2 regions of the Pseudoalteromonas sp. Bsw20308 genome follow, and region 2 is predicted to be linked to the other one. Evidence: predicted binding sites of a transcription regulator. Region 2 holds the regulator's gene; the other holds the start of a gene.
The links. The regulator sigma-54, encoded in region 2, starts transcription at its own class of promoters, with help from an activator protein. The targets are predictions, from matches to a motif close to GTTGGCACGNNNNTNGNNT.

Region 1 (10,860 bases), 310 kb from region 2:
CAGGGACTTTCAACCCATCATTAGAAAGGCCATTACAAAATACCACTTTTATTTTAGAGTCAACATTTTCAACTTCTGAAAGACTTGAACAAAATCTAATTTTATATCCATCAAAAAAACCTGATAGCCTATGCTGTATTGAAGTCTCTTTATTGCAGTAAACTTCACATAAATCTTTTGGTAATTCACTAATTTTTCTGAAAATATCTATTTTATTTATTAATTCAAGCGGGTATTCATTTAAGTAAGAGTGAGCTTTATTTTCCTTGTTAATCATTATTATATAGGCAATCGTAAGGAAGCTAAGTTGTTCTTGTGGGATCAAGTTTCATACCTCAAATCTTTTGAAAACTATTTAAAGAATCATGCCATTGTTATAAATCAGGAACTACTTCCAATACAGTTGTAATGGAATTCAGAATATCACCTTCACGCTGAAGGCTAACTAAATCACCAGAATCTGGGTCAATCCACATATGGTTGATAGTGTTGAAACAATTAATATCAACTGGAATTAAGGCATTTGGATTGTGATACATTATTACGCTTTCGGACCAGTCTTCTTCGTAGTTTTCATCATCAACATCAGTCATAAATGGCAGTGGCTCTAACGAACTAGGGTCTGGGTGCAGCATGACGCCCGTCCGAAACATTTTTATATTGTCGCAACCCAGGCCAGCTAGTTTCCCCATTCTATTGAACTTGGTGATAGTTGCTGTGTTAGTAAATAATACTGCACTTATATTTTCTGCATTTTCAGTACCAAAAAAATTGGATGGGATAGTTTTCCCTTCCCAAGTATGCGATTCGATATCCTCTTCAACGAATTTCTTGTGGCCATCAATTTCTGCAACTCTAACCCGTTTGCCATAAAGGTATTCGACTAATGCATTACGAGTCCAAGTCATTGAACCTGGCATATGATAATCATGAATTGCTAATATGAGTGGCTTCCCTTGAACATGGGGCTTCTCCCAGTACTTTTTCTGAAGCTTAGAAAAAAGGCTACTCCCAAACTTTATTGGCATATAATCATCACAAAGTCTTTGCATTTCTTCATCAGACTGAGGAGGTTCAGGATCAGGTCTGTCAGGGTTTTGGCTGGGGTTAACTGTTACTGCTTCAATACAAAACGGATTGCCGTAGTAAGAAACCATATAATCCGGTGCATTATAGTCTTGATTAAATTCGAAACCTGCGTCATAAAGGAAAATATATAAAAAAAGTTCCCATAATCGAGCATCAAAGCCGTGGGTTTGGAATTCCTTAATATAATTCCCATCTACATCAATATAACTATAAACAGCCTCTACAATTAAGTTTCTTGCAGCTTCCATCCGCTTTTCATTTGCCAGTACTCTAAAATATTCATGCTGGTTAGCTTCATCTACAACAGGCAACAATATGTCATGTGGAGGCTTGACTTCATCACCCTGAACATAAACATCTTGGTCATCATTGACCAATACGTCTATTTTCTCAGCAAGCTCTTTTTCTGCATCTTCTATAGTTGGATGACTGCATGACACATTCCAAGCACGAAATAGACGCCTAGCGTCACGAACCAAGATTACAAAGTTATAATCTTGGTCAGCTTTATCTAAAATTAAAGTGGCTAAAACTTTTCTATTGCCAGCTTCATACCACTTTATTTCATTGCTCATTACCCTAAGTAGTGGCTGTCTTGCATAGCAGTATGCATTAAATTGTTTTTGGGATATTTCTCTCATAACTTCCCTGTTTCTTAGTAAATATTCTATGACAATTCAGGCACGTTCTCTTGTGACCAATAATCTTCTATCAGGACTTTGAATGACAGCCCTCCCTATGAAGGGTCTAACAATAGTTCTACCGCATCAACAACTTTAAGTTAATAGTTCAAGCAGCACATTAGCAAATACTCAATAGACTATAGGCGCCATTATTCTTTCGCATTAAGGAATGGCGGAAAGGAATTAAATGAATTATATTCAGATAGTTAGTTTAGCTTTCACTTAAGGGCAAACTAATATCAAGTGAATCATATTCATGTTTTAATTCCTTATAATGTAATTTATCTAAAAGCCTTGAACCGTTGAGTTTAATTTCATGGGCCTCTCCTCTTATTGAATCAAGAGCACTATGCTCCATACCACATAAAATTATTTGAAAACTTTGAGGAATGAATAACTTTATTACCTTTAAGATATTCTCATACCTATGACCAGCCTGCTCGTGTTGATTTGGTGTATCAATGATAAATGGAGCAATGCTACATTGATCAACGTCGGCTATTTGTTTTAAAACTGCTAACTGATATGCAAGTAGTCCCCTTGTTCCCTCTGCAGCTCCTCCACCTAGAAGCTTTTTATAGTCAGTAGGAGATTTAACCTTACTCAGATTTATACCTTCAGCTCCAAGGGTTTGAATGTTTTCAAGTAAGTTACCCATAAACATTTCGTTTAACTCTTCTCGCTCAAGCTTAGTCAATAGTTTATCTCTTTGCTTTTTAAGGTCTTTTTCTATGGACTCTGAGCTGGCAACCGCCAATTCTTTAGACTGGAGAGACATGTTAATTTGAGTATCAATATTTTTATGGGCAAGAGAACTTAAAGCTTGATTGAACTTTGTATCAGACTCATTCTCTTGCTCATCGATAAGGTATTTTTTATTAATTCGATCTATCTCAGACTCGACAAAGTTAAGCTGTAACCCTAAATCATCAAGCTCAACCTTTTTAATATGTAACTCTTTTTGAATTACTTCAGATTGAACCTCTAATGACTCTTTATCCTTAAGTAAACCAGCTCTATTTATGAGTGAATTATCATGCTCAACTCCACATAGGGGGCATTCTAAAGCATCCTCGGCCACATTTTCGACTGCAAATACATAATCTTTCTCTAATGCATTAGCAGCTAATATTGATAATTTTAGCTGTTGTTCTAAATCATATATTTCAGAACGTAAAACAGTTTGCTTCTCAAAAATTTGAGTCTGGAGTTCTGAGTGACTATTTAGCTCAATTTCTATTTCAATTTGAATTTTTTCTAGTTCATCTTTACTTAAAGCTATAACTGTACTTTCACTTGTCTCAGCTAAAACTTCTTTAGCATTGGTTATACGTTCAATGCTTTTTTTAACTTCTTTTTGAACTGACTTCTCTTCGCTTATTTGCTCTTGAACCTCAAAATATTCAGGTTTTAAATATCCGCAAAAGTACTTTATTAGAGGTGGCTTAAAGTTTGTGAACTGTTGAAGTCTTTCAAATGAATTCCAAGGTTCAGACCAACTTTTTAACTGATCAATATAAAAAGGCAAAAAGTAATATGTGGGGGGGAGCTGTTCAAGCTCTTCCTGTCTATTTTCAAGCTTACAGTTGAAGCTAACAATGCTGGCAAACTCTTCCGCAAACTCTCCTGAAATAGAAGTAAATTTACGAAGCTTACCTAATTTTTTTCCTAACAAAATTGTATTTTTATATCTACTAATTATGTACTTTACTCCATTAACCGTAAAGTAAGTAATTGTTTTAACATCATTAGATTTCCACTCCTCATCGAATTGTGGCTCACACCCCATAGACCAGAGTAAACTTTTTACAAGAGTCGACTTCCCTATACTATTATCGTTTCCTGTAACGAGATTCACTCTCTTTAGAAACTCGAACTGATTCGCTTGTTTTTTCGAATCGGATATCAGCACTAACCGTTGAAATATCAAGGCGCTCATTTTTTCTTTCCCTAAGGTTTCTAATTAGTATTTTATAGTTAATTTGCATAATTAATTCGTCAAAAATTGATAAAGGACCTCAGCCATTAAGTCATCATCATTTAAGACTTTTGACCTCAGACCATCATGTTTTGCTTGCTCTAGTAAGGCATATATTAAATCTTTGTCAGACTCATATTTTGTTTCATCTACTTTAGCTCCAGAACGTTTAAACTGGTTTAATAAGTGATTATCAAGTGAGCTTATAAAACCCACCCGCTTGAGCGCGAGTAAACTTAACTTATCTCTTAAGTTTCTTATTTGCCGATGTCTCAATGAAAATACTTTACTAACTTCATTAAAATCTTCTTTGATTTGGTTTACCGAAGGATGACTAGTATGGATAGTAATAGTTTGGCTTACTTCCTCGGAAGTTAAAGATTTTTTTTCTATCAACCTTTCCCAATCATTATAATCAAACTCAAGCCTAATTTTTCGTCCCATATCATCAGCTATGGCTCTATATATAGAAACAACATTTGTCTGGGCTCCAGGGAGCAAGGTATTAATCAGTTTTGCAAATTCCCCTAAAATAAAATTCTCTTGGTTTTGAAGTTGTATTTCAGGAATAATAAATTGAAGGTGTTCAGGTAGTACCTGAATACCTAGCTCAGCTTTAATAGACGCAGTCAACTCAGCAACAGTATCTTCTTTTAGGTCACCTGTTTTGATAATATCTAGGTTTAAATTATTAGTTGTTGGAAGTGAAAAACCATTAGATGAAACCAAACCAATAGTGGAAACCCGATCTTCATACTGCTTATTTGAACACGAACTCAATAGCTTACCCAGCACAGAATTTTTAGCTGGTTGATCAGGTTTAGATTTAACTCTTTTTGTTAGTGAGGCAGCAGTAAATACCTTCTGCTGGTTTTTTACTTGATAGAAGTCAAATTTTGCATGCTTGGGGTCCAAGCTATCAGAAATTACAACATCTTCATGATATTCAACTAGTAATGCATATTCTTGCTTATTACTGTGCTTTTCAATTATCTTACACAACGCCCAGTGATACTGAAAAGTGTATTTTCCAAAAGTGCTAGCACCGGCATTTTCTCTTTGGGGTTCTGCAAGGACATTGTCAGTCATATGACATTAATCTCGATCTATTTCCTTATAAAACTTAGTATTACATGATAACTTCAATTCACAAAGTTGAATATGCAGCTTAATTTATCATTTTAATTTTGTTTATAACTCCCTTCTACGCGCCTTCATAACTTCACCATGAATGATCTTTTAACTTTATCATTTGATTAAAAGAGGTTTTTAATGGAGGTAATATATTAGAAAGCCATTCCTTACAATTTTAAGTATTTAATAAATGCTTCTATCTAATCATTGAGAGACGCACCAAAATAACTATAAGTCTTAAAAGTTACAAGGTTACATTAATTTGGTATATTAAAAAGTAGCACAGAGGTAGCACAGGGTAATTTCGGTTAGTATGTATTTACTTGGAAAGCTTGTAAAAGTGGTGGCCCCTCCCAGACTCGAACTGGGGACCTAACGATTATGAGTCGTGTGCTCTAACCAACTGAGCTAAGGGGCCAACTTTTATATAACTGCTAGGCAGTTAATTTTTGAAGCGTTCAGTCACAGAGCGACTAAAGCGGGTTGCAGTATAAAAACTTTTTGGGGGCTTGTCACTACTAAAAAACCTTTATTTTAACAATCAGTAAGCTAACTGCTTAAATAGTAATCTTTTATGAGGGAGTAATGTGTAAAAATGAGGAATTTAAGAGAAGGGATTCATGCAAGCCAATTAAAAGTGCCTATTTAAGCTGTATTTAAAATTGACTTACACAACTAATAATACAAATAACACAACGTTACTTTTTAGCAATAATATAAATGGCGTGTATTAACCCTGGGAAATAACCTAGCAGTGTTAATAAAATATTTAACCAAAAATGCATACCTAAGCCTACTTGCAAAAATACACCTAGTGGCGGTAATAAAACTGACAATATTATACGAATGATATCCATAACTTAACTCCTTTAAAATTAAAAAACAAAAAGCCCAGATTCACTGGGCTTTGAGTATAGTGCATTATTCAGCAACGATAGATAATTTATCTACCACGTCGCGCACATCTTCAGCATTTTTGGCAATTTTAACCGCTAGCTGTTTTTCAGCTTCAGATTCTACAGAACCGTTTAGAGTTACAATACCGTTATCGGTATCAACATCGATGTCTGTACCACCAACTTCTGAGTCAAATAGGAAGCGTGTTGTGATTACGGTGGTGATTTTAGCGTCTGTTAGGTCGTTATCACCATCATCCATCATGTCTTTGTCTGTGTTTTTGGTATCCATGTTTTTTACAACAGTCAGGCTGTTTTCAACATCGGATACGCCATCTAGGCTAAGTACAAGTTCTTCTGCTAACTCTTTTTCAATTTCGCTATCAACTTTACCTGTAAGTACTACCTTGCCATTTTTTACATCAGTGTTAATGTCAAAGTTGTTTAGATTAGTGTTCATAAGTAGCACTGTTTCTGCCTTACCATCAATCCAAGCATCTTTACTTTCGTTTTCCCAGCTGTTTGCTTGGGCACTCATAGCCGTAGTACCAAGAACTAAAGCCGCGATAATAGATTTGTTAAATGTTTTCATAATCTTTCTCCTTTTGATTAAAGACACTTTAACTAATGCGAACTTTAGGCCAACTAAATTTAACATTTAAATTCAATGGGTTGGGAATTTAAATCAACTCATTTCATGTTATAGCCGTGTAACTATTTACAGACTCATCGGTAAAACTTTCTCACATTGTGAAAATAGCTAGATAATTGCTGTTTTGGTTAATCTATCGTTAATATAACAAAACTAAAAACAGACTGAAAAATTAAGCCTCTGATAATTATTGAAATTATATTTGGTACGCCGTTTGCTTACTCACCACCAATAGTAAATATAATAAGGAATACCCATGTCTGTAAAAGTTGAAGACCGCCCAATAGAGCATGTACGCGAACAAGTGATAGATCAATTAATTTATAATTACAGCCATGGCGTTATTTCAGTGGATGCATTTGAAAGACGCTTAGATGAGGCTATGGATGCAAGTAGTAATGAAGCTTTGTTAATCCTAGTTGAAGACTTAACACTTAATACCGATCAGCAATATAAAGCAGAAAAACAATCGCAATTTACTCCACATTATAGTGCACAGCAAAACAGCGATGATGATTTTACGCTACGCAGCATTTTGGGTTCTAACGAGCGCAGTGGTCAATGGGTTGTGCCAAAAAATATATACTTAACCAATTTTATGGGCTCTGTAGTGCTTGATTTTACTGATGCCATTTTTACCCACCAAAATGTAACGATTCACGTTAACTGTATTTTTGGTAGCGATGAAATTTATGTACCAGAGCATGTAAATGTAGTCTCTAAAATGTTTTGTATTTTAAGCAGCCTTGAAAACAAGTCGGTATCGCTTAACAAGCGCCAAGGGCCCACTATTCATATTGAAGGTAAAGCAGTAATGGGATCGGTTGAAGTTAAAATAAAACGCACCATAAAAGAGAAGTTTATGAGCTTTGCAAACGAGCTAAAAACACAACTTGGCGTTAATAATAACCGCTCATTATAATTTATCTAGCAGCGCGTTAGAGTCGATTGACCTTTAAGGTCAGATATTGCCTTAATTAGGTGCGTTTAATTGCTGCCCGAGATTTGTAACCTAAATAACCTGAACTCTGGATAATAAATCTATCTCAAGCAACTATTTTCAGTGCTAACTGCAGTCCTAGGTAGAGCCTTTCGTTAGCCTGTGTTTGGCATTTATACGTTGTTATTACCTATTTATAGGGAATAAGCACACCACATAGGTGTGTTCTACTAAAAACCAAACACACGGCTTAAAATTCAACTTCGAAAGATAAATAAGCCAAAGTTACTGCCTGACGTTTTATTATAAATCGTTATTTCGCTCGCTTGGTATATCACTTAAATATTCTACAAACTCTACTTCAAATCCAGCCGGATCGATAAAATAAACATTTTTTCTAAATGGGTTGTCACCGCCTTGTTTATCTATTTTAAAATCAACTTGTTGCAAACGCTTTACTACTGCATCTAAATTTTGGGTAACGTAAGCAAAGTGCGCTAAACCTAATTGATGGCCTGCTAAATCTCGGTTTTCACCTTCACCATGATCGCTCATTGCAATGTATTGTGTGTCATCACCAAAATGCACCCAGCGCCTTGGTTTACCATGCCAAGTGCCCCTACCTTCACTTCGGATTGACCAATGAGGGAATACCGCTTGATAAAATTTAATCATATCCTCAATATTATTAACCACTAAATTGACATGTTCTAAATACATAATGTGTCCTTCTTGATTGAGTATGCAAACACAATAAAACCTCAAGTTAACTTTAGGTAAAGTGGTTTTTTAGATTTATTTAAATTTTATACAGCCGCAAATATATATGCAGAACAATAAAGTATAAAAAACACACAAAAGTATTTAGGGTTTATTGTTTACTTTATGGCAGAAATCGCTAAAATACGCCGGCTGAAATATATAAACGTTCTTTTACAACCCAAAGGTAACTCCATGCATCCAATGTTAAACATTGCGGTTCGCGCTGCGCGTAACGCAGGCAAAATTTTACTTCGCGCAAGTGAAGATTTATCAAAAGTTGAAGTGCAACAAAAAGGCGCTAACGACTTAGTAACTAACATTGATAAAGAAGCTGAAGCCGTAATTCGTGACACTATTTTACAATCTTACCCAACTCACTCGATTGTTGGTGAAGAGTTAGGTGAGCATAAAGGCAAGGATGATGATTACCAATGGATTGTAGATCCTATCGATGGAACAACTAATTTCATCAAAGGCATCCCTCATTACGCGGTTTCTATCGCACTTAAAGTTAAAGGTCGTTTGGACCAAGCTGTTATTTATGATCCAATTCGTGGTGAGCTTTTCACGGCTTCTCGTGGTCAAGGCACTCAGCTTAACAGCAAACGTCTTCGTGTAAGCAAAACTACCGTTCTTGCGGGCACTGTACTTGCTACTGGTTTCCCTTTCAAAAATAAAAACCACATGGATGCATACACTGAAGCATTTAAAGCATTGTTTGTACACACTGCTGATATTCGTCGCGCAGGTTGTTCTGCACTAGATATGGCATACGTTGCAGCGGGTCGTGTTGATGGATTTTTTGAAATTGGTTTAAAACCGTGGAATTCTGCAGCGGGCGAACTAATGGTTAAAGAAGCCGGCGGTATGGTTGTAGATTTTGCTGGTGGTAATAACTATAGCCACAGCGGTAATATCATCTGTGGTTCACCAAAATTGACTCAAGCGATTATTCGTGAAATTCGCCCAGTATTAACTGAGTCGTTACTTCGCTAATTTAATGCTACTAATACGAATCTGCATAAGTATTTGAACAATTTAACGAATTAAATTTCCCTACCTAAGTAGATTGGTACAACAGTATACTAAAAAGGAGCTCAGGCTCCTTTTTTTGTGTCTAAAAATAAGGGTTATCAAGCTTAAGCTCTATTGTTTTACCTTTTGTGTAAGGTAATGAATTAAGCTCTGTCGCGAAATACTCATAAAATAGCGCATCAAATTCACCATTTTTTTGCATGATTTTAAGCCCTTTTTCAATCGCTTGAGCCAGTTCGGGTTTATTTTTTGAGACAAAATAATAAAGCCCAGTTGGATAGCTAATGTATAAATCTGGCACTATTACTAAATTCTTATCTTTTAAATCCATGAGCTCTGAATTAACTTCGATGAATGAGCGCGGAAAATAATCAATCCGCCCCTGGCTTGTTAATGCAAACATCGAGTTTAAATTAGAAAGTGGCCTAACACTTAGTCCATTGTTAACTAATATCCGCATGTCAGGCCAATCATGACCTTGCACTGCAATAAGCATTGATAATTGCTCAACAGAGGTAATACCTTTAAATTTATCTACATTTTTTGTATTCGTAAGCAGTGCTCTTTTACCAATATACCCTTTAAATAAAGGGATTTTAATTGCAATCGCCAACGACTCTCGCTCAGGGCTACTCATGCTCCAATATAAATCAAGGGCGTTCCCATCAAGTGCCATAAGATTTCGTTGTTGATGAGGGTGAACTGGCACTAAATTTATTTCAGCTGAGTAATCGGCTCTTATAAGTGCTTTTGAGAGTAATTCATTGAGGTAGTCGTCACGCGTAAAATGCGAGTGTTGATCTTGAGGGACATTAATAATATTGACTTCGCTTGCTATAGCACTACACACAAACAAGCTTACAACGCTAACCAGATACTTAAATGGCAACATAATAATCACCTACTTTGTTAAACTACCTTTTTACTATTTGCTAAACGCACCACCGCTGGTGTAGGCCTTCTTCGCTTACAGATAAAAAGATAGCTATGACGGTATCGTTTGGCCTCTTTTTTAGCATCAGTCGCTAATGCAGCTACTTGATGACTATTTTTACACTGTTGTAAATCAGGTTCAACCAAACCAATCGATAAGGTCAGTAAGGGGACAAATTGCTTTTCACCTTCGCGATTTGTAGCCCAGTATCCTTTGCTTTTAATATGCTCAGGAGTAAAAAATAGCTGTGACTGCAATTCAAACCGTTCAATAATTGTATTGCAAATTGTAACTGCATCACTTTGGTCAAACACAACCATAAAGTCATCACCGCCAATATGTCCTACAAAGTTAGCACTGTTTGTGCAAGCTTGCACTGTTACATCGGCTAATAATTTAATTACACTATCACCGCTGGCATAACCATATAAGTCATTAAATTGTTTAAAGTGATTTAGGTCTATATAAGCTAATGAAAATTTTAACTTATTACGCAGCCTTTGCTCTATAGCTTCATTTATAGCAACATTACCTGGTAGCATAGTAAGCGGATTAGCGTGCTGTGCGTGGCGAATTTTTTCTTCGGTAATATGTTTTAAAATATCTCTCAGGGGCGCTAATCCCAAGTATTTATTATTGCGTGTAATAACTATATGCCTGCGTATATCAAAATCCTGATCTGTTATTTGCTTACTTACGACATCAAGCATTTGATTCTCGTCAACGACTAATGGCTGCTTGTCCATTAATTCTGTAA
Region 2 (10,860 bases):
GACCGTTTAGAAGTACATAAACGTGATGAATTAGGCGATAATAAACAGCTACTAATTGCAACTGGTAGCCCTGCATATTTCGAAGAAAAACAAACTGATGGCACTATAATGAGCGCCAGCGCAAACGAAGTTCGTTATGATGTAGCTAAACGATTTTTAACCCTTATTGGCGATGCACAAGTATCGCAAGCGGGTCAAAAAATAAATGCCAAGAGTATTACTTACGATATGCAACAGCAATTAATTAGCGCTGAAAAAGACGAAAACTCAACCGATCGTGTGCATACTATTTTAGTACCTATTGAGACTAAAAAAGAAAAAAACGATAAAGGTCAGCCATGAGTACATTAAAAGCAGAACTATTAGCTAAAAGTTATAAAGGCCGTGAAGTTGTAAAAAATGTAGGTCTGGAAGTAAAGGCTGGCAGCATAGTCGGGTTACTTGGCCCTAATGGTGCAGGTAAAACCACAACGTTTTATATGATTGTAGGCCTTGTACCTAGTGATAAAGGCAAGATTTCTATCGACGATAACGATATTACTCTTTTACCTATGCATAGTCGTGCTAGATTAGGCATTGGTTACTTACCCCAAGAATCATCAATTTTTAGAAAGCTTACTGTTTATCAAAATTTAATGGCTATTTTAGAAACACGTAAAGAGCTAAATAAGCAAGCAAGAGAAGACACACTTAACAATTTATTAGATGAATTTAGTATTCAGCACATTCGTGATAGCCAAGGTATGGCATTATCAGGAGGCGAGCGTCGCCGAGTTGAAATAGCGCGAGCACTAGCCGCTGATCCTAAATTTATATTGCTTGATGAGCCTTTTGCTGGTGTTGACCCTATTTCAGTGTTAGATATAAAGAAAATAATAGAACATCTTAAAAATCGTGGTATTGGTGTGTTAATTACCGACCATAATGTAAGAGAAACTCTTGATGTTTGCGAAAAAGCCTACATAGTTTCTCATGGTGAGTTAATTGCTTCTGGTACACCAGAGCACGTATTAAACGATAAAACAGTACGTGATGTTTATTTAGGCGAACAATTTAGGCTGTAACATTTACGCCATGTCTTTAAGCATCTGCTAGTATTAATTATAACAACATAAAAGGATTGTTAGAGATACATGAGGCAATCATTACAGCTGCGCATGGGCCAGCAACTTACAATGACTCCACAGCTGCAACAAGCAATTCGCCTGCTGCAACTCAGTACATTGGATCTCCAGCAAGAAATACAAGAAGCACTCGACAGCAACCCCCTATTAGAGGTTGAAGAGCAAGATTACGCCGAAGATTCTGCTGGTAAAAACGAGCAAAAAGCAGATAACGACGATGTAACTGTTAGCGCAAATGCTGATGATGTTCCGAGCGAATATGAGCAAGACAGTGGTGAAGCACTTGCTAAAGATACGCTAAGTGATGAAATGGCTATGGATGTTAGTTGGGATGAATATATGAGCGCAGCCCCAGCGTCATCATCAGGACCAATGCCTGAAGATGAATCTATATACCAAGGCTCCTCAACTGAAACGCTCCATGAATACCTAATGTGGCAACTACAACTGACTCCCTTTAGTCCTACCGATGAAGCGATTGCGATTGCGATTGTTGAAGCCGTAGATGATTCGGGTATTTTAACGCTGAGCTGCGAAGAAATTTTAGAAAGTTTTAATCAAGAGAACGAAGAAGACAACGAAGTTGAACTTGACGAAATAGAAGCTGTTTTAAAACGAATTCAATTGTTTGACCCTGTTGGTATTGCAGCACGTAGTTTACAAGAATGCTTATGTATTCAGCTGAACCAATACGATAAAGAAACACCCTATATTAATGAAACAAAAATGATTTTAACCGAGCACATTGATCTATTAGCTGCTCGCGACTATCGTACATTAATGAAAAAAACAAAGCTCAAAGAAGAAGAGCTTAAAGAAATAATGACTTTAATACATACTCTTAGCCCAAAACCGGCGGATACTATAGTTAGAGAAGAATCTGAGTATGTAATTCCTGATGTATCGGTGAAAAAAATAAAAGGTCGCTGGGTTGTTGAACTAAACCCAGATAGCATGCCTAAAATCAGAGTCAACAGCCAATATGCAGCAATGTCACGCACCGTTAAATCAAGTGGTGATAGCCAGTTTATTCGCTCGCATCTACAAGAAGCTAAATGGTTTATTAAAAGTTTAGAAAGTAGAAACGATACACTATTAAAAGTAACTAATTGTATTGTTAAGCAACAACAAGGTTTTTTTGAGCATGGCCCCGAAGCCATGAAACCAATGGTTTTAAATGATGTAGCAGAAATGGTAGAAATGCACGAATCAACTATTTCACGCGTAACAACTCAAAAATATATGCATACACCTCGCGGTATTTTTGAGCTTAAATATTTTTTCTCAAGCCATGTAAGTACTGAAAATGGAGGCGAATGCTCATCAACAGCAATACGCGCTCTCATTAAAAAATTAATCGCAGCAGAAAACTCAGCAAAACCATTGAGTGATAGTAAAATTGCAGATATATTAGCTGAGCAAGGAATAAAAGTAGCGAGACGTACAATCGCAAAATATCGCGAATCTCTAGCTATTCCACCGTCAAATCAGCGAAAAAGTTTGATTTAAGACGCTAAACAAAGAGGGTAATGCTTATGCAACTAAACTTAACTGGTCGTCACGTAGAAGTAACTGATTCATTAAGAGATTATGTAAATACCAAATTTGCGAAGCTAGAAAGACACTCAGATCATATTAATAATGTTCATGTCATTCTTGATATAGAAAAATTAAACCAAAAAGCTGAGGCAACGATTCATGTAAGTGGAGCTGAGTTATTTGCCTCTACTGAACATCAAGATATGTACGCCGCCATTGACTCGCTGATTGACAAGCTCGATCGCCAAGTTATTAAACACAAAGAGAAGCTTGCTCGACACTAATATTATGAAATTAAGTTCACTTATATGCCAGGACTGCAGCAGAGCTGCGGTCCTTTTTAATAGTAAAAAAAGAATTTTAGAGTTCATCAGTCAACTTGCTCATGACAAGCTCCCATATCTTTCTCAACAAGATATTCTCAGCGCCTTAATGAATAGAGAAAAACTGGGAAGCACTGGTATAGGAAGAGGTATTGCAATCCCTCATGGGCGAATGAGCGGTGCAGAAGAGCCTTTAGCACTCGTATTAGTAAGCGAAACACCTATTAATTTTGATGCAATAGATAATCGCCCTGTTGATATATTTGTTGCTCTCATCGTACCTGATGGCGATAACCAGCAGCACTTAAAGACGCTCGCAACGATAGCTGATAAACTAAATAATAAAGATTTTTGTAAACAGTTACGCAGCGCAAAATCAGATACTGAACTGTATCAAGTTATTGTAGAACAATCGTAATTAACATAATGGGTGATAAATGGAATTAATTATCATAAGTGGCCGTTCCGGTTCTGGAAAATCGGTTGCTTTACGCGTAGTTGAAGATTTAGGTTATTATTGCGTAGATAATATTCCAATTAATCTGCTACCTTCTTTAGTGAGAAGTGTATCTGATAACTACGACAAAATTGCAGTTAGTATTGATGTCCGTAATTTACCAAAAGAGCAAGATGAATTTAACGATATCCTTGAATACTTACCTGGCTTTGCTAAACCGACTCTGTTTTATCTAGACAGTGAGGATCAAACATTAATTAAACGTTTTTCTGAGACTCGCCGTCTACACCCGTTATCAGTTGACTCATTACCTCTTGATTTAGCTATAAAAAAAGAAAAAGAACTACTCGATGTTCTCACGACTCGCGCTGACTATATGATCGACACGAGTGATTTAAGTGTTCATCAACTTGCTGAATCAATTCGTGAAAAAATTCTGGGTAAAAAAGATAAACAACTCATTGTTACTTTTGAGTCGTTTGGCTTTAAACACGGCATTCCTAAGGAAGCTGATTATGTCTTTGATGCACGCTTTTTACCGAACCCACATTGGGAGCCAGAATTAAAACCTTTAAATGGCTTAGACCAACCCGTAAAGGATTACTTAGCCAGCCACAGCATTGTCCAAAAGTTCACTTGGCAAATTCAAACTTTTGTACAAACATGGTTGCCACATTTAGAGCGAAATAACCGTAGCTACTTAACTATTGCTATAGGTTGTACTGGTGGGCAACATCGCTCAGTATATTTAGCACAAACGATTGGTGAAAGTTTTTCGATGACACATCCAAATGTAAAAATCCGCCATAGAGAACAAGAAAAATAACTCATTCAAAATAATCATCTGTTCAGCTTAGGTAGAGTAACTTATGCGTTTAGAAGACACTTTTTTAATAAAAAATAAATTAGGACTTCATGCAAGAGCCGCTACAGTATTAGCGCAACTTGCTATTAAATTTGATGCCTCAATCATGATATATCAAGATGATAAAGAAGCGCCTGGGGACAGTGTATTGGCTTTAATGCTACTGGAAAGCAGTCAAGGAAAAGAGGTAAAAGTAGTGTGTGAGGGCCCTGATGCCGAACAAGCTTTAAATGCCGTTGGTCAATTGATAGCACAACGCTTTAATGAAGAAGAATAGCACTTAGCTAAAAACCGAAACTAAGATAAACTAAATGTGGTTAATTACCCCATTAATAAACCTCCCTATCCATAGTTATATAGAAATCAATAAGGACGCCAATGCCTGAAGCTTTTGAACAAGACTATCCACTACAACAATTAAAACAAGTGACAAAGTCGCTTAACAGTGGTCAATTTGTTCAAGTTAGGCGGATGTTAGCAAAAACAGCTCCTTGTGATACCGCATTATTATTAGAGTCATCGCCGCATAAAATTCGCCGACTACTTTGGCAGTTGGTTGACCCTGATGTACAAGGTGATGTTCTTGAAGAGCTTTCCGAAGATGTTCGTTTAGGCATTATTGCCCAAATGGAACCTGAGCACATTGCAGCCGCAACTGAAGACATGGGCCACGATGACTTAGGTGAAGTACTCCGTAGTTTACCAGACACCGTTTATAAAGACGTTGTCAGCGCGATGGATATTCAAGACCGTGAACGTGCAACACAAGCACTTTCATATCAAGAGCGTTCAGCTGGCGCGCTAATGAACACCGATACGGTAACCATTCGTCCTGATGTAACGCTCGATGTTGTACTTAGATATATTAGGCTACGTGGGGAGCTACCAGAAGGTACAGATGACCTATATGTTGTTGATAAACACAACTGTTTTATAGGCGCTCTATCACTGAGTACGTTATTAACGAACCCACCTGAAAAAATTGTTCGCGATTTAATGGATGAAGATTGTGAATCAATCCCAATTTCAATGGATGAAAGTGAAGTCGCGCAACTATTTGAGCGCCATAATTGGATATCAGCACCTGTTGTGGATGATAACGATCAATTACTTGGTCGTGTCACTATCGATGATATTGTTGACGTAATTCGAGAAGATGCAGAGCATAGTTTACTAGGCTTAGCCGGTCTAGATGATGAAGAAGATACCTTTGCGCCAGTACTCAAAAGCTCTAAAAAGCGCTCAGTTTGGTTAGGTGTCAATTTACTAACCGCACTTGCAGCGGCCTTTGTTGCTAGCTTTTTTGAAGGAACACTAGATGTTTTACCTATTTTGGCGGTACTAAACGGTATTGTCCCTTCTATGGGTGGCGTTGCAGGAAGTCAATCGTTAACGCTTGTTATACGCGGTATTGCGGTAGGCCATATAAACCAAACAAACCAACGCTTTTTAATGATGAAAGAACTTGCCATTGGTGCATTAAACGGTATTTTGTGGTCATTATTAATTGCAGGTGTTATTGCCCTATGGCAATGGGACTTTATGCTTGGTGGTGTACTTGCCTTCGCTATGTTTATGAACTTAGTCGTGGCTGGTGTGGCTGGCGCAAGTATTCCAATAATACTTAAAAGAATGAATATAGACCCCGCACTTGCAGGGAGTGTGGTGCTAACCACTGTGACAGATATTGTTGGTATATTCGCCTTTTTAGGAACTGCTACCTGGTTGCTGGTATAAATTAGAATTTTTTGCAAATAACTAAAGTAAAAAATACTTAGGGTAAAGCAGCAATTATGACAACGAATATCAAGAATAAAAAAGTGACACCCAAAAAAACGCTAAAACAAAAAAGCGTATCCATATTAAAAAGTGTATTGGTATATGGCTCTATATTTTTCGTCATTTATACCGCCGTCAATTGGTGGCGGCAACCTGTCATGCCAGCAAATCCTCAATTACAATTAACAGATTATAAAGGGCAAAACATTGATCTAGCAGCAATGAGCCAAGATAAACCAACCCTTGTGTATTTTTGGGGAACTTGGTGCTCTATTTGTAGTATTACCTCCCCTGCCATAAACGAACTCGCAAACGAGAATAATTATCCTGTCGTGAGCATCGCAATAAAATCAGGTTCTGATCAAGAACTACATAACTATCTAAATGATCATGGCTACAGTTTTACGACCGTCAACGATCAACACAGTGAAATATTTACCGATTGGCAAGGGCAAGTCACGCCATCTTATATAATCTTAAAAGATAATAAAATGACGCAAGGGCTAACAGGTATTCAGCCGTTATGGTCACTTAAATTACGTTTGTGGTTATCATCAACGTTATAAGGAAGAACTGACTGCAAATATATAGGCACTAAATACGCGCAGCTCAAAGAGGGGGCTCTAAAAGCTCACTCTTTATCATCTACAATAATATTGATAATAAAGAGCAAGGTTAACTCAACTTACGTATTACGAAGGCTGAAAAGCGCGTATCGCAATTAAACTAATAACTGGCAGATTGAATTACTAACGTGTACTTTGACGATTACCACCTACTTTTGGTTTAGTGTTTGCCTTTTTAAATTGGCTAAAACCGGTATGTCGCGTTAATGCTGGTCGCCCGCCTTTTTTACCGCCTTTACCTATTTTTTCATCACGCCCTTCTTCTGGCACTAAACAGTTAGGCCCTTTACCAATTAAATTAGCTTTACCCATTTTACGTAGTGCTTCACGTATCATCGGCCAACCTGCTGCATCATGGTAGCGTAAAATAGCTTTATGCAATCTACGTTGGCGAGCGCCTTTAGGTACTGGAACAACTTCTGAGTTGTTTTTTATATTACGTAAAGAGTTCATCTCTGTATGGTAAATAGTCGTCGCATTAGCCATAGGTGATGGGTAAAAATTTTGTACCTGATCAAGCTTAAAGTCGTTTGATTTAAGCCATAAAGCCATATTTACCATGTCTTCATCTTTTGTACCTGGGTGAGCAGATATAAAGTAAGGAATTAAATACTGCTTTTTACCGGCTTCTTTAGAGTACTTATCAAATAGTTCTTTAAATTGATCGTACGCTCCCATACCTGGTTTCATCATTTTTGATAATGGACCATCCTCTGTATGCTCTGGCGCTATTTTTAAGTAGCCACCCACATGATGAGTTACTAACTCTTTAACGTAACGAGGGTCGCGTACAGCTAGGTCATAACGAACACCTGAAGCAATCAATACCTTTTTAATACCCTTAACTTCACGTGCTTTTTTATACAAATCTATTGTTGGCGTATGATCTGTATCCATGTGTTTACAAATATCAGGATATACACATGATAAGCGTCTACAGGTACTCTCTGCCTTTTTGCTCGTACAGCGCAGCTTATACATATTCGCCGTTGGACCACCTAAATCAGAAATAACACCAGTAAAGCCGGGAACTTTATCTCTAATTTGTTCAATTTCTTCAATAATAGATTCTTGCGAACGACTTTGAATAATGCGCCCTTCATGCTCTGTAATTGAGCAAAACGAACAACCACCAAAACAGCCACGCATAATATTAACTGATGTTTTAATCATATCGTAAGCAGGTATTTTAGCATCACCATAACTTGGGTGAGGAATACGCTGATACGGCAAACCAAATACAGCATCCATTTCATGTGTTTCTAACGGGTATGCTGGCGGGTTTACCCAAATAGAACGATCGCCGTGTCGCTGAAACAGCGCTCTTGCACAACCAGGATTTGTTTCTTGATGCAAAATGCGCGAGGCGTGGGCGTACAAAGGTTTGTTAACACTTACTTGCTCATAAGCAGGTAACTTAACGTAGGTTTTTTCCCACGGTTTAGGTCGCGCAGGCTGAACCATAATTGGTTTTGCAGCTTCAGCTTTTAAATCAATACCGGCTTGTTTAAATTCAGATTTACTACAGCCAACATCATCCGCGCCATATGGGTTTGGAATAGGGTCGATTTTACCAATTTTATCAATAGCGGTAGAATCACTGCCACGCCAACCAGGTAGGGGCTCTTTTCGAATAACAGCCGTGCCGCGAATATCCTGAATCGTATCCATCGTTTCGCCCGCCGCAATACGGTGTGCAACTTCAACTAACGGGCGCTCTGCGTTGCCATAAATTAAAATATCCGCTTTTGCATCAAACAAAATACTACGACGTACTTTTTCTTGCCAATAATCATAATGAGCAATACGACGAAGGCTAGCTTCAATACCACCAATAACAATTGGGATACCTTTGTATGCTTCACGGCATTTTTGCGAGTAAATCATTACGGCACGATCGGGGCGTTTACCGCCGACGTTATCAGGTGTGTAAGCATCATCATGACGCATACGCTTTTCGGCAGTATAGCGGTTGATCATTGAATCCATGTTCCCAGCTGTTACACCAAAAAATAAATTCGGTCTGCCTAGCTCCATAAATGCATCTTTAGAGTCCCATGCTGGCTGGGCAATAATGCCCACTCTAAAGCCTTGCGCTTCAAGTACACGGCCAATTACCGCCATACCAAAACTAGGATGATCAACGTACGCGTCGCCACTGATAATAATTATGTCGCAGCTATCCCAGCCAAGTGCATCCATTTCTTCACGTGTAGTAGGTAAAAATGGCGCGGTGCCATAACATTCAGCCCAATATTTAGGGTATGAAAATAAGGCGCGCTTAGCTTTGAGTGTGCTCATAAATTTAGCCGTAGAATAACAAAAGGCGCGAATTATACCTTATAGCATTGTTTATATATACAACATTACAATGTGTGATGTGGCTTTAGCTGTAAAATCATAATTTAACTTTAATTATTTTGCTTATTAATAAACTCAATTAATTCGTGCTCAGGCATCGGCTTGGCATACATAAACCCTTGCACCTCATCGCACCCTAAATCTTTCAAAAATTTAGCTTGTTCCTGCGTTTCAACTCCTTCTGCAATCGTTTTTAAACCCAACTTAGCACCAAGTGATATAACCAAAGCAGCTATTGCACCTGTGTCATCATTTGGTAAACCTTTAATAAACGCCCTATCTATTTTTAATCTATCAATTGGTAAACTCTGGATATAACTTAAAGATGAAAAGCCTGTACCAAAATCATCAATAGCCACCTCAACACCTAATTTTTTGAGTTCTTGGAGTGTATTAATGACAGTTTCTAACTCATCCATAACCACACTTTCAGTTACTTCCAACTCTATATTTTTTGGCTGCACACCATATTTTAATAATGTATTTTTAACGGTTTGTGCATACCCTTTTACTTTAAATTGTGGAACAGATACATTTACTGCAATGCAAATATCTGCGCCGGCACTTTCCAATCGTTTTTGTTGCTGGCATGCTTGCTCTAATACCCATTGTCCTATATCAACTATTAGCCCTGCATCTTCAGCTAAGGGAATAAATACAGCAGGTGAAATATAAGTGCCATTTTCTAAAGGCCAGCGCAAAAGCGCCTCACAGCCAATTAATGATAGATCATTAAACGCCAATTGAGGCTGATACCACACCTCTAGTTTATTTCTAGCAAAATCATGCCTTAGTTGCCTAATAATACCGAGTCGCCATGCAATGGCGTCCTCCATATCAACGCAGTAATAAACACCTTCTTTATGTTTATTCTTTTTAGCTTGATTAAGCGCAATATAAGCTACTTTGAGGGTTTCAATACCTGTACTTTGAAAATCTTGCTGTTGACATAAACCAATTTTAAACCCCACCGGTAATATATGCTCTGCAGCACAAAATGAAATACTAAGTTTTTCGTTAAAGTCTGTAATATTAAATTCATTTTTAAGGATAACAAAACCAAATACATCAGCCCCAATACGTGATAGTAATTTAGCTGTTGGGTAAATTTCCTTTAAACGCTCAACAATAGCAATTAATAACTTATTACCAACCTCTTGCCCTAAACCATTATTAACATCCGAAAAATTCATTACATCAAGTAAAACAAGAAGGTAGTCATTTTTTTGTGGTTTTTGATAGCGCTCTATTCGCTCAATAAAATTAGTTCGATTGGAAATACCTGTCAGTACGTCTCTGTAAGCCGCATCTCTCAACTTAACAAATAGCCTAACGTTATCTAAAGCAATGCTTACATTTGCAAAAAATATTTCTGCAAATTGCAATTGAGTACGCGTTATCACTTCGTCGCATTCAATATAAATGGCTGCTTTTCTGTGCTTACTTCTTAAAACAAATGTAGCGCTAGTATCTGTATATTGATGTTTTTTTTGACTAAAAGACGCTTCTACTTCATTGTATATCCGACTATCAACCTCAGCTAAATTTTCTCCAAAGTATGTTTCATAGCGCGTGCAACCACCCAAGACTTGAATGTAATTATTACCATCTAGTTTGCTGCAAATTAAGCCTTTATCCGGGCACTGTAAAATAACACTTAAGTGCTTTATAATTCTTCTGCACAGTACTTTTATGTCGGTCTGTCCTAAAATAGACTTCGAAGCCGATAAAATAGAGTCCATTGCTTTATGCTGGTACTCTAATTGGCCAATTTGTTCATATGAGC

Region 1: a site for sigma-54 is predicted at 6,408-6,426, ahead of D172_RS02045 (BON domain-containing protein). Genes of this name have one in related genera too.

The regions. Positions count from the first base shown of each region.
Region 1 is NZ_CP013138.1:484,049-494,908, reverse strand. It holds gene D172_RS02070 (CHAT domain-containing protein) at 1-325, opposite strand, end outside; gene D172_RS02065 (hypothetical protein) at 375-1,730, opposite strand; gene D172_RS02060 (hypothetical protein) at 1,984-3,711, opposite strand; gene D172_RS02055 (DUF4297 domain-containing protein) at 3,763-4,839, opposite strand; tRNA gene D172_RS02050 (tRNA-Ile) at 5,226-5,302, opposite strand; gene D172_RS21140 (YqaE/Pmp3 family membrane protein) at 5,583-5,741, opposite strand; gene D172_RS02045 (BON domain-containing protein) at 5,806-6,372, opposite strand; gene D172_RS02040 (LiaF domain-containing protein) at 6,689-7,354, shown strand; gene D172_RS02035 (VOC family protein) at 7,676-8,092, opposite strand; gene suhB (inositol-1-monophosphatase) at 8,327-9,130, shown strand; gene D172_RS02025 (substrate-binding periplasmic protein) at 9,252-10,061, opposite strand; gene D172_RS02020 (GGDEF domain-containing protein) at 10,079-10,860, opposite strand, start outside.
Region 2 is NZ_CP013138.1:793,940-804,799, reverse strand. It holds gene lptA (lipopolysaccharide transport periplasmic protein LptA) at 1-342, shown strand, start outside; gene lptB (LPS export ABC transporter ATP-binding protein) at 339-1,064, shown strand; gene D172_RS03410 (RNA polymerase factor sigma-54) at 1,134-2,633, shown strand; gene hpf (ribosome hibernation promoting factor) at 2,660-2,947, shown strand; gene ptsN (PTS IIA-like nitrogen regulatory protein PtsN) at 2,952-3,404, shown strand; gene rapZ (RNase adapter RapZ) at 3,424-4,269, shown strand; gene D172_RS03390 (HPr family phosphocarrier protein) at 4,313-4,585, shown strand; gene mgtE (magnesium transporter) at 4,687-6,045, shown strand; gene D172_RS03380 (protein disulfide oxidoreductase) at 6,102-6,653, shown strand; gene D172_RS03375 (YgiQ family radical SAM protein) at 6,837-9,014, opposite strand; gene D172_RS03370 (EAL domain-containing protein) at 9,125-10,860, opposite strand, start outside.